Regions from separate parts of the Bradyrhizobium sp. 23 genome, predicted to be linked through region 2. Evidence: predicted binding sites of a transcription regulator. Region 2 holds the regulator's gene; each other region holds the start of a gene.
The links. The regulator LexA, encoded in region 2, represses DNA repair genes until DNA is damaged. The targets are predictions, from matches to a motif close to TGTTCNNNNTGTGTTCNG.

Region 1 (3,765 bases), on a different contig from region 2:
GTCGCGCACAATGTGGCCTGGACCATCGCCCGCGACCTCGCGCTCGATTCCGTCGTGATCGATCTCGACCTCGCCTTCGGCACCGCGGGTCTCGACTACAACCAGGACCCGGTGCAAGGCATCGCCAATGCGGTGCTGTCGCAGGATCGGCCGGACACGGCCCTGATAGAGCGTCTGCTCTCCAAATGCACCGAGCGTCTCAGCCTGCTTGCTGCGCCCGCCACCCTTGACCGCGTCTACGATTTCGGCGCGGAGGCCTTTGACGCGGTGTTCGACACGCTGCGCATGACCACGCCCTGCATCGTGCTCGATGTTCCCCATCAATGGTCGGGCTGGACCCGTCGCGCGCTGGTCAACGCGGACGACATCGTCATCGTGGCCGAGCCCGATCTTGCGAACCTGCGCAACACCAAGAACATGCTGAACGTCTTGAAGGCGGCGCGGCCGAACGACCGGCCGCCGCTCTACTGCATCAACCAGGTCGGCATGCCCAAGCGGGCGGAGATCGAGGTCAAGGCCTTCGCCAAGACCATGGAGAGCCAGCCGATCGCGGTGATCCCGTTCGATTCGAAGCTGTTCTCGACCGCGGCCAACAACGGCCAGATGATCGCGGAGGTCTCCAAGAGCCACCGCACCACCGAGCTGTTCCAGAACATGGCGAACCGCCTCGCCGGGCGGGGCGAAGTGAAGAAGCCGAAGCGCTCGCTGCTCGGGCCGCTGCTGAAGAAGCTGAAGGGCAGGTCGGGTCGCGGGTCAGCCCCGCATCGCAAGGCATCCTGAGCAAGGCGTTCTGAGCAAGGCGTTCGGACCAAGGCTTCCTGACACGGCATCCTGACGCGCGCGAGCGAGTTACTTCTCCGCCCGCTGCTGCTTCTTCACCAGCAACTGCCGCAGCGCCGTGACCTTGGCCGCCGCCTGATCCGGCGGCAGGTCCGCCTTCACGATGGCTTCGGCCTCGGCCTGCTTTCCTTCGAGTCCCAGCACGAGCGCGAGATTGGCGCGCACGCGGAAATCGGCGGGATTGCGCTCGTGCGCCCGGCGCATCGTTTCCTCAGCCCGCGGCAGATTGTTCTGCAGCATGTAGGACAGTCCGAGATTGGACAGCACCGACGGCTCGTCCGGCACGATCTTCAGCGCGGCGGCGTAATATTGCTGCGCCTCCTCGTTGCGACCGAGCTGATCGAGCGCGGCGCCTTGCGCCGACAGGATATGCCAGTCGGGATCCTCGGGCGAATGCGCGCGGCCGAGGACGTCGAACGCCTGCTGGAAACTGCCGCTGTCGGCGAGCGCACGGCCGTAGCCGGCGAGCAGCGCCTTGTTGCTGGAATGGGCGAGCACGGCCTGCTCCAGCACCGCGAGCGCCTGCGCGCGCTGGCCGGTCTGGCGCAACGCCTTGCCGTATTCGAGCGCGACGTTGGGATCGCCAGGCTTGGCGCGATAGCGCTCGCGCAGCGCATCCATGTCCGGCTTCACGTCCGGCTTGGCCTCGGCCCTGCCAGCCGTGTCCGACTTTCCGCCGAGCGCGCCGGTGATGTCCTCGATGCCGGTTGTCTGACAGCCGCCGAGGGCCAGGATCAGAAGCGCGGAAAACAGATATCTCGCCGGAAGAGAGGCGACGGACAAACGCTTGGACATACTCTGATCACTCGGCGACTGATCAGAGATGCTTACCGATTAACGCTAAAGTCCCGTTAAGGCGGGGCGCTTCCGAAAGCTCAGTCGGTGAATTCAGCGCCGAACTCGCAGCCGATGCGCCAGCGCAGGCGGCACTGCCGGGAATAGTCGGGCGCGAAGATGATGGTGAATTGCGGCGGCACTTCCAGAAATTCCGCCACGACTTTCACGCCGCCATCCGAAATATCCGTGATCGTGCAGTCCCGCGGCAGCGAACCCGCGCCAAAATGAATCTTGGCGAGCCGCGTGCACATCCGTCGTTCGCTTCTCCGGCGATTTGCAAGCATTTGAATTGTTCACCCGTTAGACCACGGCCCATCCCGCACCCCTAGGAGTAGCGGACATTCGTTGGAATGTGCTGAGCAGAGCAGCTTGCATTCGAGGCGTAGTGTCTTCGTCGTGTTTACGATTGGTTAGGACCTTCCGGCGCCCCTCGACCCGTTCCTGTATTGTTCTTGCAAGAATTGGCCCGCTCTGCTACCCCTAATTGTGCAAAAGGGCAGGCTGGTTCGGGCATGGTTCAGCGGGTTTCTACCGTCGCCTTTGAGGGGATCGAGGCCCGCGCGGTCGACGTGCAGGTGCAGGTCGCGCCCGGTCTGCCGGCCTTCGCGATCGTCGGTCTCCCGGACAAGGCGGTGTCGGAGGCGCGCGAGCGGGTCCGCTCGGCGCTGATCGCCTCGGGGCTGGCGCTGCCGGCGCGGCGGATCACCGTCAATCTCGCGCCCGCCGATTTGCCCAAGGAGGGCAGCCATTATGACCTGCCGATCGCGCTCGGCCTGATGGGGGCGATCGGCGCGATCCCTCCGGATGCGCTGTCCGGCTTCACCGTTCTGGGCGAGCTTGGCCTCGACGGATCGATCGCGCCGGTGGCCGGTGTTCTTCCCGCCGCGATCGGCGCCAATGTGCGCGAGGAGGGGCTGATTTGTCCGGCGGCTTGCGGCTCGGAAGCGGCATGGGCGAGCCCGGACATCCAGATCATCGCCGCAAGTTCGCTGATCCAGATAGCCAACCATTTCAAGGGAACGCAGGTGCTGTCGCGGCCTGTGCCGAAGGTGCATGAAGCAGCAAGCTCGCCGCTCGACCTGCGCGACATCAAGGGCCAGGAGAGCGCCAAGCGGGCGCTGGAGATCGCGGCCGCCGGCGGCCATCACCTGCTGATGATCGGCGCGCCCGGCGCCGGCAAATCGATGCTGGCGGCACGCCTGCCCTCGATCCTGCCGCCGCTGTCACCGGGCGAGTTGCTCGAGGTCTCGATGATCGCCTCTGTTGCCGGCGAGATCGAGGGCGGCGCACTGACGGCGCGGCGGCCGTTTCGCTCGCCGCATCATTCCGCCAGCATGGCTGCGCTCACCGGCGGCGGCATGCGCGCCCGGCCCGGCGAGATCTCGCTCGCGCATCAGGGCGTGCTGTTCCTCGACGAGCTCCCCGAATTCGATCCGCGCGTGCTGGATTCGCTGCGCCAGCCGCTGGAGAACGGCGAGGTCTCGGTGTCCCGCGCCAATCACCGCGTCACCTATCCCGCACGCTTCATGCTGGTCGCGGCGATGAATCCCTGCCGCTGCGGCAATGCGTTCGAGCCCGGCTATGCCTGCAAGCGCGGCCGCATCGATCGCTGCACGGGCGACTACCAGGCCCGCATCTCGGGGCCGCTGATGGACCGCATCGATTTGCGCATCGAGGTTCCCGCGGTGACCGCGGCCGATTTGATCCTGCCGCCGCCCGCAGAGGGCTCGGCCGAAGTCGCCGCGCGCGTGGCGGCGGCGCGGGATATCCAGCTCGCCCGCTACGCGGACGCCGGCCTGCCGAAGGTTCGCACCAATGCCGAAGCGCCGGCCTCGGTGCTGGAGGAGATTGCCAAACCGGATGCGCAAGGCCAGAAGCTGCTGCGCGACGCCGCCGAGACCATGCGGCTGTCGGCGCGCGGCTATCACCGCGTGTTGCGGGTGGCGCGCACGCTGGCCGATCTCGATCATGCGGACAGGATCGGCCGGCTGCATCTCGCCGAGGCCTTGTCCTACCGCGCACTCGCGGAGGATGTGCGCCAGATCGCCTGACCGATACGCCCGCGGCATCTTCCTGACGAACAGCACG
Region 2 (3,765 bases):
AGCCTGGGAATCATTGTGCTCGGCTTGTTGCGCACGCCGCTGCGCTGGTCCGGCGCCCTGGTGCTGCTGGCAGCGATCCCCTGGGGACTGTCGGCGCGGCAGCCCGACATCCTGATTGCCGGGGATGGCGCCAGCGTCGCGGTGCGGGGCAGGGACGGATATCTGCACCTGATCAGGACGAACAAGGACAGCTTTCTGCTCAAGGAATGGCTCGCTGCCGACGCCGATCCGCGCGATGCGGGCAGAGCCTCGCTTGCCGATGGCGTGTCCTGCGACGAATCCGGCTGCGTGACGCCACTGGCCGACGGGAGGCTGGTCGCGCTGGCACTGCGCGTCGACGCTCTCGCAGACGATTGCAGTCGGGCCGCCCTGGTGGTGACGACACGTCCCGCGCCGCCCGATTGCGCGGCGATGGTGGTCGATCGGCAGCGGCTCGCCAGCCAGAGCGCGCTGGCGCTGACGCAGCGTGGTGACGGTTTTGTGGTTCAGGCAGTGAGGGCGAGAGGCACGAGCCGCCCCTGGTTGCCGGCCGGCGCCGGCGAGGGTGATTTCGACGGCAGCCTCGCGCCAAAGTCGACCGCGCCTCGCATCAAGGACGCAACGCCGGCGGACACCGACCTGCAAGCCGACGATTGATCTGATGGTGCGGAGCAACGCAGTGGTTCGGTGCGTCCGTTCGGATTCGCGGGGTGCAAACCACACCATCTCGCCGGCCACGGCCGGCGATGGCGATTCAATCCTGACCTCCGACTTCGTAGCCGGAGGGCGGCTCTGTCAGCCGATCGGCAGGTGCGTGACGGTCGGCTGCCTGTCGGCGGTGATCTGCGCCTTGTGCTCGCGCTCGGTGACCGACTGAGTCACCGGCAGTTGCAGCACCGTCGCGCGCTGGCCTTCGACGAGCTGCGTCACCAGCACGTATTTGCCGTCGGGGAATTCGATCGCATCATGATGGCGGTCGGGAACGTGCGGATCGATCTTGCCGAACTTGCCCACGCGGGAATTGATGGTGCGCGTCCAGATCCAGCGATTGTCGTAGCGGACGTCGTCGGCGAAGGCGAGCTCCGTCCCCGGCAGCAGGCAGACGGCAACAGACGGATCGGCTGCAGAGGCGAAGCCGCGCGTCGAGGTGCCGCGGAAGCTTGTCGTGACGATCGTCTCGCCGACTTCGGCGGGGCGCGACGCGACGGCATGTAGGCTGTAGTCACACATCGGGTGCTCCTCATGCTGGGATAGCAACCCGCGTCTCTTATCGAGGCGCAGGCCTCTATCAGAGTGGAAGCACGAACGCTCTGCTTGGTTGTGGGCAAATCTGCGGCTGGCTTCCGCAAGCCGCGATCACATTATCTTTCCCGAATTCAATAGGAACAAAGCTCGCCGCGATGCATTCGGGAGGCGCGTACGCGAACATTGCCAACTTGGCTGCAACGGCCGAACTTGACCGCTGGTCGCTGTTTCCTCGAACAACCGAGCCGCGAAGCGGTGCTGCTTGAAGCGGTGCTGCTTCGTCGGCGTGGCGAGGAGCCAGCGTTGGAGGAGGGGCCGGATAGTCTGTGCAGAACCAGAAAGGCTATCCAGCCGGAGCGGACGATGATCCGCTCCAATCTCTGACCGGCGATGCCGATCGGAAGCGCGCGAGGCGCCAAGCACCTCCGGCATGAAGTGCTTCCGATATGAAGTACTGCCGATAGAAAGACTCCCGGTATCAGTACTTCCGGTAAAGCCCGATCAGCTTGCCCTGAATCTTCACCCGGTTGGGCGGCAGGATGCGGACCTCATAGGCCGCGTTGGCGGGCTCGAGCGCGATCGAGGCGCCGCGACGGCGGAAGCGCTTCAGCGTCGCTTCCTCGTCGTCGATCAGCGCCACCACGATGTCGCCGGTATCGGCGCTCTCGTTGCGCTGGATCAGGGCCATGTCGCCGTCGAGAATGCCGGCTTCGACCATCGAGTCGCCGCGCACTTCCAGCGCGTAATGCTCGCCCGAGCCGAGCATGTCAGGCGGTACGCTGATAGTATGGCTGCGGGTCTGCAACGCCTCGATCGGCGTGCCGGCCGCGATGCGGCCCATCACCGGCACCGCGACGGGACGTTCGCCCTCGTCAGCGGGCAGGCTCGCGCTCGCACGCACCTTGCCGAGATTGCCCTCGATGACGCTCGGCGTGAAGCCGCGGCGGCTGCCAGCGGCTGCCTGGAGCTCCGGCAGCTTGATGACTTCAATCGCACGGGCGCGGTTGGGCAGGCGTCGGATGAAGCCACGCTCCTCGAGCGCCGTGATCAGGCGATGGATGCCCGACTTCGAGCGCAGATCGAGCGCATCCTTCATCTCGTCGAAGGAGGGCGGCACGCCGCTTTCCTTCAGACGCTCACTGATGAACCGCAGAAGCTCGTATTGTTTGCGCGTTAACATCTCGACCAAAGTCCCCCGGTTGATGTCGTCCGATTCCGAGACGCTGAATTCGGCCATAAGCCGCTGCATGCTCGAAACAAATCATGAACAGACACTATATGTTCGATACATGTTCCGCAACTGCTTAATTTACCGTGAACAGAGCAAAGTGCGCGGAACGCGCGTTGCGGGGGCGCTCAGACGGGGAGCCGCAACACTTCGCAAGCCGTGCCGGCTTCGGCCTTCGGCGCGAATGGTGCGCGGACGAGAAGTACCTGTGCTGCAGCGAGATTCGCAAGCAGCGAAGAGTCCTGATGATTGACGGGAACAACGACGCGTGTGCCATCGTCACGCTCCTCAAGATGCGCGCGCAGATAGTCCTCGCGCTGGTCGTTGGCGCCGACGTCGCGGCCGAGCACGGCGCGTTCACGGCGATGGTGAATCACTGAACGGCCCGACAGGGCGCGAATCAGCGGCACCATGAACAGGAAAGCGCACACGTAGGACGATACGGGATTGCCCGGCAGGCCGATCACACCCATTGCGCCGAGTCGCCCGTGCATCATCGGCTTGCCTGGCCGCATCGCGATCTTCCAGAACGCCATCGCGATGCCTTCGTCCCGCAGTGCCTGCTGGACCAGATCGTGGTCGCCGACCGATGCGCCGCCGGTCGTGATCAGGACGTCGGCGCCGCTCTCGCGGGCGCGGCGGATGCCGGCGGTGGTGGCCTCGAGCGTGTCGGCGGCAATACCGAGGTCGATGGTCTCGGCGCCCTCGCTGCGGGCGAGCGCGTGCAGGGCGTAGCCGTTGGAATAGACGATCTGGCCGTGGCCGGGCGTGGTGCCCGGCATCACCAGCTCGTCGCCGGTGGCGAGAATCGCGACCTTCGGACGCCTGACAACGGCAAGGTGCGGATGATTCATCCCGGCGGCGAGCGCGAGGTCTCGCTCGGTCAGACGGCTTCCCTTGCGCAGGAGCACGTCGCCCTCGCGGAAATCGACGCCGGCGGGGCGGATGTGCCGGCCGGCGATCGCGGCTTCCTTGATCGTGATGCGCTTGCCGGCGGCGACCGTGTCCTCCTGGATCACGACGGCGTCCGCGCCAAAGGGAACGACGCCGCCGGTGAAGATCCGCACGGCCTCGCCGGCTCCGACCGTCCCCTCGAACGGTCGGCCCGCTGCGACTTCGCCGATGACGGTGAGCTCCGAATCGATCGTCGCGGCATCGGCCGCGCGCACCGCGTAGCCGTCCATCGCCGACATCGCTTGCGGCGGCTGCGTGCGCCGCGCCACGACGTCACGCGCGAGCACGCGATGGTAGGCCTCGTCGAGGGAAATCATTTCTTCCGGCAGCGGCTCTGCACCCGCCAGCACCGCGGCAAG
Region 3 (3,765 bases), on a different contig from region 2:
AGATGTCGTCGACTTCATAGGCGAGATGGCCGAAGAAGCGATCCTCGCCGTATTTTTCCTCGTCCCAATTCCAGGTGAGCTCGACCAGCGGCGCGCCGCGCGTCTGCGGCTGCTTCTTGAGCGCCTCGAGATCGTCCGACGAGCACAGGAACACCAGCGTGAAACGCCCCTTGTCGTTCTCGATCCGCCGAACCTCCTTCAGCCCCAGCGCATCCTGGTAAAACTTCAGCGCGACATCGAGATTGCGCACGCGCAGCATGGTGTGGAGGTATCGCATGGTTGTTGCTCCCTGGGTGGATGGAGGGTTTTTGGTTCGGCCGAGCCGAAGGGAGTAGGAGATAGCAGGAAAATCCCAGCAGGGGCAGGGGGCGGGTGCACATGTGCATGAGGGTGAAGCCGGCTGATGAAGTAAATCAGCCGGCGAAATTTCAATGCACTTTCACCGCAAATCCAGTGCCGCACACGCGTCATTGGCTGTGTGTGCGGGCCAGTCTGCTGCCGCGACCTATTGCGCCGCGAGGCGGTTTCCGGCCTGCTCGATCGGCGGCATGAAGAGCGATACCGCGGTGCCTTCGGGGTCGCGAAACTGGAACGTCCTGTTGCCCCATGGCATCGTTTTCAACTTGTGCACCAGCGTAACCTTGTCTTTCAGGCGCTGATAATCCGCATCGATGTCTTCAACCTGAAACTCGATCACGGCGGTGCGGTCGGCGCCGGGCTCGGCACTGTTTTCTTTCCAGAGCGCGACCGTCTCGGCTGCGCCGATTGCCAGGTTGGCGCCCGGCGTCACGATCTTGGCGAACACCGGCGCGAGCCATTCGGCGGAAACTCCGGTCACCATTTCGTAGAACGAAACCATGATTTTGATGTCAGTGGCGATCAGGCGAGTGGAGGCGTACTTCATGACATGTCCTTTGTTGACCCCAGATTGAGCGGCATCGCGGCGCTCGTCGCACATCGCTGCTGCCACCCTGATGTCAGCAGTCACGATGCCGCGCCGAGCGCGCCGTGAATGGCGATGGCAGTGCTCAAGCGCTAGAAAACGAGCCCTTCACGAAGCTCCACAGCGCTAACCGGGTCCTCAGAACGGTGACGCAAACCGCAGAACTTGGCCACCTCATTCACGGGGGACACGGGGTTGTTTAGCCGTTGGCAGATGAACTCCCCGCGGAGCTGACGCGACTAACCGCTATGGCCAATATTCTAGGCGAGCTTCTGTTTGCACTTATCCGCTCGATTGTTGCCGGATGGGCGTATGCGCTCTGGGTCAAACTGGCGACATGGCTCGAGCCGAAAATCCAACGGCGTTGGGTGAAGATTGCCGTAGGAGGCCTCCTCGGCCTGGCAGCCTTTTTTATGATTCCGATCGTGATGGCGCTGTTGGGCCTTTGAAGACAATGAAATCCGTTCTCACCGTCGCACTGGCAATCGGGGCCCTCGTCTCGACGGTGCTGCTCGTCATGGAGCAGCTAACCGACTACTCCACCCCTGTGATGGCATGGGAGATGCCGGGTATATCCGCAGCTTACCTTTTCTGGGGAGCTGTCGGCAGTTCCGTTTTCTTGGGCGTCGCCATCACTTGGGCCGTGAACGCCATCGTTTACGGGGCGCCCGCTTTCGTTGTCCTTACAGTCATCAAGCTGGCAATCCGCGATCTGCCGAAGTGACAGAACTGAGCTCGGCGCGGAGCCGATGCTCAGCGCGCTCAAGAAAATGAGCGGCAGCAGGTCATGCAAGGCGCCTGACGCGCCTTGCATGATCGTCTGAAATTTCGCCTGCCGGCGAGCGGCCGGACGGCCGACATCATGAACCACGACGGAGTTGGAGGCGACGAATGCCCGTAAACGAAGGTCTCTCGTCGTGAAATGGTTTAGACGATACGCAGTTGGCTGCCTGATCGCGGTGCTCCTGTTCTCGGGCCGAGACAGTTACAAACGGCCCGGCGAAGACATGCGCTACGGGGCCATCCTTATGGTAGCCGCCGGTTGGCCTGTTGTTGCCGCGATTGTCGTGGGAAGCACCATCGGTGACATCGTACATGACGTGAAGCAAGGCAAAGCAGGATGAGTGCCCGGCTCGCAAAGCGACAGGCCCCGATCCCGGCATTGAAGTTGTGGAATCGACATTGCGGGATCGTGCGCTCAATCGACGCTGTCTGTGCCCGACGAAATGCAGCGCGCTCAACGTTTGTGAATGCAGCGTTGGCCGAACGCCTGCAACCTTCCCGCGACACTTCTGATCATCGGTGAGTCATGTTCTTCCGTCTCGCAGGGGCGGGGCGTACATGCCCGCTGTCTACTTCTCGAGCCCGGCCTTTTGCCGCATCGTGTCGATCAGCTCTGACGCCTCTGCCTTGGTCAGATCCTTCTTGGGGAGGGGCTTGTGCGCCTGCTCGGCGAGGGTCTTGAGGTAGGATTCCTGGGCGCCGGTCATCGGGTCGTCGCCGGAAACCCAATCCTTCGGATCCTTTTGTGTGTTGTCCCCGGTGTTGTCAGCTGTCTTGTCAGCCATCGCGATCTCTCCTTTTCCACCTAACGTCGGCGCGCGCTTGTCGTTCCTCATTTGTTCGTCAGTCGAAAACGTGCGGAAATTGAACGTCTCGAGATCTGCCATGAAGAACCGACCTACTGGCCAGCGCGGAACAAGCGCTCCCGCCAAGCGTAGGTTCTGCATGAGCGAGAACCTGTCCCATCTCATCGAACATTCCGTGCAGATCGCCTGGGATTATCTGGAGCGCACCGCACAAATCAGCGACGCGCCGTTCACCAGCCGCTTTCTCTCGGCCGCCGTCGAAGAGATGGTCCGCAAGGGCGAGCACAGACGCCTCATGCTGGCCAACCGGGCCATCACGGCGTTCGAGCGGCTTTCCAATAGGCAAGCTGCATAGATCGGTCCCCGGCCTTCGGTCGTCACTGCGCGGCGGTCCTGCAGTTCTCCGAGTGCAATTTGTTGAACCCCGGCGAAGCCCGGCGCGACCAACCGCCATGCTGCAAAGCCTGCTCGGCATCGGAATTGGCTTCGCGGCCTATGTGCTGAGACACCAAAGAGGAAAGTCGTGAAGGCGATCACACTGCTCGCGGTGGCGGCCATGCTGCTGGTGGAAATCTTCGGGTCGAAGGCGAGCGTCGGCGGCTCGATGAGCTTCATGCTGGTCTTTGTGCTCGTGATGCTGGCTGTCGCGATCTACGAGGCTTGGTCGAACGAGCGCGGCGCGATCGGATGGATCGTCAACCTGTTCGCTTCGGCGGTTGGCGGGCTGGTTGCGGTTGCCCTGATCGGGATGGCCGTGGAGGCGATGCTGCCATACCTTCACCTCGAAGGTTCGCTCGCGTCCTCGCAACATCCCCTGAAATACGTCCTAGTCGCAGCCATTGCGATCTGCATGGTGCTGGGATCATGGCTGCCGCTGTTGGCCGTCAACCGGTTTCGTCACTGAAGGGCACCCGGCGTCGCGCTCCCTAGCGCTTTGCTTCCTGCTTGCCACGCCTGATTTCCTCGGCTTCGTCCACGAGCTTCAAGGCGGCGCCGTCATAGCTGAGCTTCAGGCCACGGCCGACGGTCCATATCCATCCTTCCCGAGCGTCGCGGGTTGGCTGGGCGTTGAACTGGTCGGAGATCGATTTGACTGCAGCGTCTTGGGGACCGGATTGTTCAACTCCGCAATGACGCGCCAGATGGGATGTTTGGGATCGGGATTCCCAGGGTCAACGTCGTCGGCAAAGATCGTGACCTTGGCGCCGTCGACTGCGCACTCCAGGACGTAGG
Region 4 (3,765 bases), on a different contig from region 2:
CGTTAAGGTTTTAATCGAATGGGCGTGAGTTTCCGGCCCGACGAGCCTCAGCGCAGTCCCGGATATCACGCAACCTTGGTGAAATCCGGCGGGCGGCGTTCCGCGAACGCCGTGAAGGCCTCGCGCGCCTCAGCGGTGCGCAGGCGCAGCCCGAACTGCTCGCCTTCGGCATTCATCTGCGCGACCAGCGTCTCGCCGTTGCGCATCAGCTTCTTGGTGGCGGTGAGTGCGCCGGCCGGCTGACGGGCAAGACGCTGCGCCAGCGCGAGCGCCTCGGCATCGAGCTTGTCGAGCGGCACGACGCGGTTGGCGAGCCCCCATTCCAGCGCGGATTTGGCCGGCACCGTCTCGCCCAGCGCGAACATCTCGTAGGCCCGCGCATAGCCGATGCGCGCCGGCATCAGCAGGCTGGAAGCTGCTTCCGGCACCAGTGCGAGGCTGACGAAGGGCGTCGACAATTGCGCGTTGGCGGCAAGCACGACGAGGTCGCAATGCAGCAGCATCGTGGTGCCGACGCCGACGGCGCGGCCCTGCACCGCGGCCACCAAGGGCCGGGAGCAGCGCGCCAGCGACTGGATGAAGCGCACGACGTTGCGGCTTCCTTCCGACTTGCCCGCCGCGACCGCCGCGAACTCGCCGACATCGTTGCCGGCGGTAAACATGTCGCCTTCGCCGCGGATCAGGATCACGCGGACCGACGGATCGTGCTCGGCTGATTCGATGGCATCGGCGAGCTTGCCGTACATCGCATCCGTCAGCGCATTCTTCTTGTCGGGGCGTGCCAGCGTGAGCGTGAGAATTCCGCCGTCGTTCCGGATCCGGACGTGCTCGGTCATGGGTCTCTCCTCTATTCCTATGGATCTCTAGAAAGCTCTGTTGAAAGCTGTCTTGGAAACTTGTCCTGAATGCTGGTCAGCCAGCGCGCGACGATATCGATCTCCGAACTGGTGAATCCGTCCGTCAACGCCGCGTTGACCCGTGCCGCGCTGGCCTTCGCCTGCGCCAGTGCCGTCCGCCCCTTCGGCGTCAGCCAGACGCGCCAGGCGCGACCATCCTCGTGATCCGCGCGCCGCTCGACCAGTTTAGCCGCCGCCGTACGGTCGACCAGCCCCGAGATGCCGGCCGGCCCCATGTCGAGCGCCGCGCCCACCTCACCCATCAGGACGCCGTTCTGCTTGCCGAGGATGAACAGCAGCCCCGCTTGCGCCGGCGTGACCTCGCTCGAAGGCTGCGCCGCCATCCAGCGCTGCACGCGCCGCTGCGCCACGCTCAACAGGTAGATCAACCGATGGTGTCTCGCGCCCTCGTCTTTATTTCGCATGCGAAATAGATAATCGAGGCGGATCAGATTGTCAAAGGACGGCAGCTGGACATGTGCCGCGGCAGTCGTCGAGGAACAGGGCCGCCCCGGCGCACCAGGACCTCACCCACCAATCGCAATTAGCCGCCGCCGTCACGCTTGACGGCCGCTTCCCTTTATGTTCTCTATTCGTTCTATTCAATCATAGATTGTCCCGGAGGCCTTTCGTGATGAACAGTATGCGTGGCGAGAACCAGCCGACCCAGCTCATAATTCATAATGACGATGATACGCCGGACCAATTCGTGATGGATCTGCTTCGGCAGGTTTTCGGCAAATCAGACCGTGAAGCGACCGCGCTGATCACCCAGATCGAGCAGAAGGAAAAAGCGGTTTGCGGACCTTACCCGCAATCGGTTGCCGAAGCCCTTTTCAAATCTGCGCAACAATCCATCGAATTGGCCGGCCACCAACTGCAGGTCACGCTAGAGGCGGTCAAGAGTCCTTGCGAACTCTGTGGCAAGCCTGAGGGACAGACCGACGTTCGTATCGGCAGCCGCACGGTCTGGCTGTGCAGCGAATGCATGCGTGCGGCGGATGAGCCCTCGAACGAGCGAGAGGAGAATTTCGACTTTGCATGCGACATTCTCGATTGGCACCTTGCCAGCACTGCGCGCAGCAAACTCGTGACCACGATCCGCCAATTTCCCGGCCACATGCGGGTCGATCTCCAGGCCGCCGTCGACCGGCTCTTCGGCAAGGCCATCCGGCTGGTGGGACTGAACGAGGAGCAGCGCTACGAAACGCTGTCGATTCCACGACTGCTCAAGGAGGGCCGCTATGCGATCGCGATTGCCCCGCTGCAATATTCCGACGTCGACGTAGGCGAGAAGAGCCCGGTCAAGTGTCTGGATAACGGGCTGTGGCTGTGTGAGCAGGATCATCTCCGCTATGCGGTTTTGCTCTGCGCACACCGCGAATACAGTCGCGAGCCCGGAATTCGGATCGAAATCCTGGTACCCTCAGGTTCCGCAGGCGCGGCTCTCGTCCAGCAATGCTTCAGTGAATTGGAAGAAGCCGTACAGGCTGCGCGGACCTATCGCGGCAAGATCCTGTCGCTCGATGCCGATTCCGACTATCGCGGTCGCTCGCGCGGCATCACGGTGCATCGCTTGCCGCAGGTCGCGCGCGACGAGGTGATCCTGCCGGAGCAGACCCTGCGGCTGCTCGATCGCAACGTTCTGACCTTCGTCAACACCCGAGACCAATTGCGCCGGCTGGGTCAATCGACACGCAAAGGCATCTTGCTGTACGGGCCGCCGGGCACTGGCAAGACCCACACGATCCGTTATCTCGCAACGCATTTGCCCGGGCATACGACGCTGATCATCACGGCCGAGCAGATCGGTCTGCTCGGCGCCTATATGAGCCTGGCACGGTTGCTCCAGCCGTCGATGGTGGTGATCGAGGATGTCGATCTCATCGCCCGCGACCGCGATGACATGGGGCCGTGTGAGGAATCCATGCTGAACAAGCTGCTCAACGAGATGGACGGGCTGAAGGAAGACGCCGACATCCTGTTCGTCCTGACCACCAACCGGCCGGAGGACCTCGAGGGAGCTCTCGCGGGTCGCCCCGGCCGCATCGATCAAGCCATCGAAGTGCCGCTGCCAGACGAGACCGGCCGCGGCAAGCTGGTCCGGCTCTACGGCAGGGGATTGCCGCTCGAGGGGGCCGTGATCGCGGAGGCTGCCCGACGCAGCGAGGGCACGAGTTGCGCCTTCATCAAGGAGCTGATGCGGCGGCTGGCGCAAGGAAGCATCGCGCGGGACGGCGGCAACACCGTGATCTCGGCCGATATCGACGAGGCGCTTGACGACATGCTGTTCTCCGGCGGCCGGCTTAACGCGCAGCTGCTCGGCGGCGCGCAGGCAATGGCCACCGGGTGACGCTCCGAAGTGGCGCGCCTGCTACGGCGCGCACATGAAGCTCGACGCCTCCGTCACTGGGCCGCTCTTGTAGTGCGGCCAGGCCGGCCAGCGGCACAGCGGCAGCGCGCGAAGCGTCGCAAACGACGGCGCCTCGACCTTCTGCTCGGTAACTTCCAGATCGCCGGGCGCCCTGCCCTTTTCGACCCAGTCGACCAGCACGCTCAGCATGTCGACATTGGCCGGCGCGCCGGAGCCGACATGGTCGACCCCTGGCGCGGTGTAGAGCCGCGCGAACTCGGCCGTCTCGGCTTTGCCGACCTTGCGTTCGACGTTCTCGAAATAGCGGATGCCGGCATAGGGGCTTTGCGCGTAGTCCGCCATATGTTCGAGCATGATCAGCCGGCCGCCGCGAGCGCGGAAGCGGCTGAGGTCGGGGTCGGTGGAATCCATCAGGCTGGAGACCTCGAGCAGCCGCGCCTTGTGCGCTTCGGGCTTATACGTCGTCACGTCGAGCTTGGGATCGCGCGCGAACAC

Region 1: IVB32_RS39495 (YifB family Mg chelatase-like AAA ATPase) is a predicted target of LexA. The motif match lies at 2,114-2,131, and genes of this name have one in related genera.
Region 3: IVB32_RS29820 (DUF3072 domain-containing protein) is a predicted target of LexA. The motif match lies at 2,553-2,570, and genes of this name have one in related genera.
Region 4: IVB32_RS21820 (ATP-dependent Clp protease adaptor ClpS) is a predicted target of LexA. The motif match lies at 1,480-1,497, and genes of this name have one in related genera.

The regions. Positions count from the first base shown of each region.
Region 1 covers NZ_JADPJF010000151.1:513,029-516,793, forward strand. Annotated here, with positions in the region: gene IVB32_RS39480 (AAA family ATPase) at 1-780, shown strand, start outside; gene IVB32_RS39485 (tetratricopeptide repeat protein) at 850-1,635, opposite strand; gene IVB32_RS39490 (PilZ domain-containing protein) at 1,716-1,961, opposite strand; gene IVB32_RS39495 (YifB family Mg chelatase-like AAA ATPase) at 2,190-3,728, shown strand.
Region 2 covers NZ_JADPJF010000042.1:282,448-286,212, forward strand. Annotated here, with positions in the region: gene IVB32_RS11105 (ComEC/Rec2 family competence protein) at 1-636, shown strand, start outside; gene IVB32_RS11110 (hypothetical protein) at 775-1,209, opposite strand; gene lexA (transcriptional repressor LexA) at 1,703-2,404, opposite strand; gene glp (gephyrin-like molybdotransferase Glp) at 2,581-3,765, opposite strand, start outside.
Region 3 covers NZ_JADPJF010000124.1:132,097-135,861, forward strand. Annotated here, with positions in the region: gene IVB32_RS29800 (VOC family protein) at 1-277, opposite strand, end outside; gene IVB32_RS29805 (VOC family protein) at 506-904, opposite strand; gene IVB32_RS29810 (hypothetical protein) at 1,192-1,392, shown strand; gene IVB32_RS29815 (hypothetical protein) at 1,398-1,667, shown strand; gene IVB32_RS29820 (DUF3072 domain-containing protein) at 2,296-2,511, opposite strand; gene IVB32_RS29825 (hypothetical protein) at 2,672-2,887, shown strand; gene IVB32_RS29830 (hypothetical protein) at 3,056-3,436, shown strand; partial or broken gene IVB32_RS29835 (hypothetical protein) at 3,459-3,765, opposite strand, start outside.
Region 4 covers NZ_JADPJF010000088.1:180,827-184,591, reverse strand. Annotated here, with positions in the region: gene IVB32_RS21830 (enoyl-CoA hydratase) at 66-836, opposite strand; gene IVB32_RS21825 (MarR family winged helix-turn-helix transcriptional regulator) at 854-1,321, opposite strand; gene IVB32_RS21820 (ATP-dependent Clp protease adaptor ClpS) at 1,531-3,249, shown strand; gene IVB32_RS21815 (tannase/feruloyl esterase family alpha/beta hydrolase) at 3,271-3,765, opposite strand, start outside.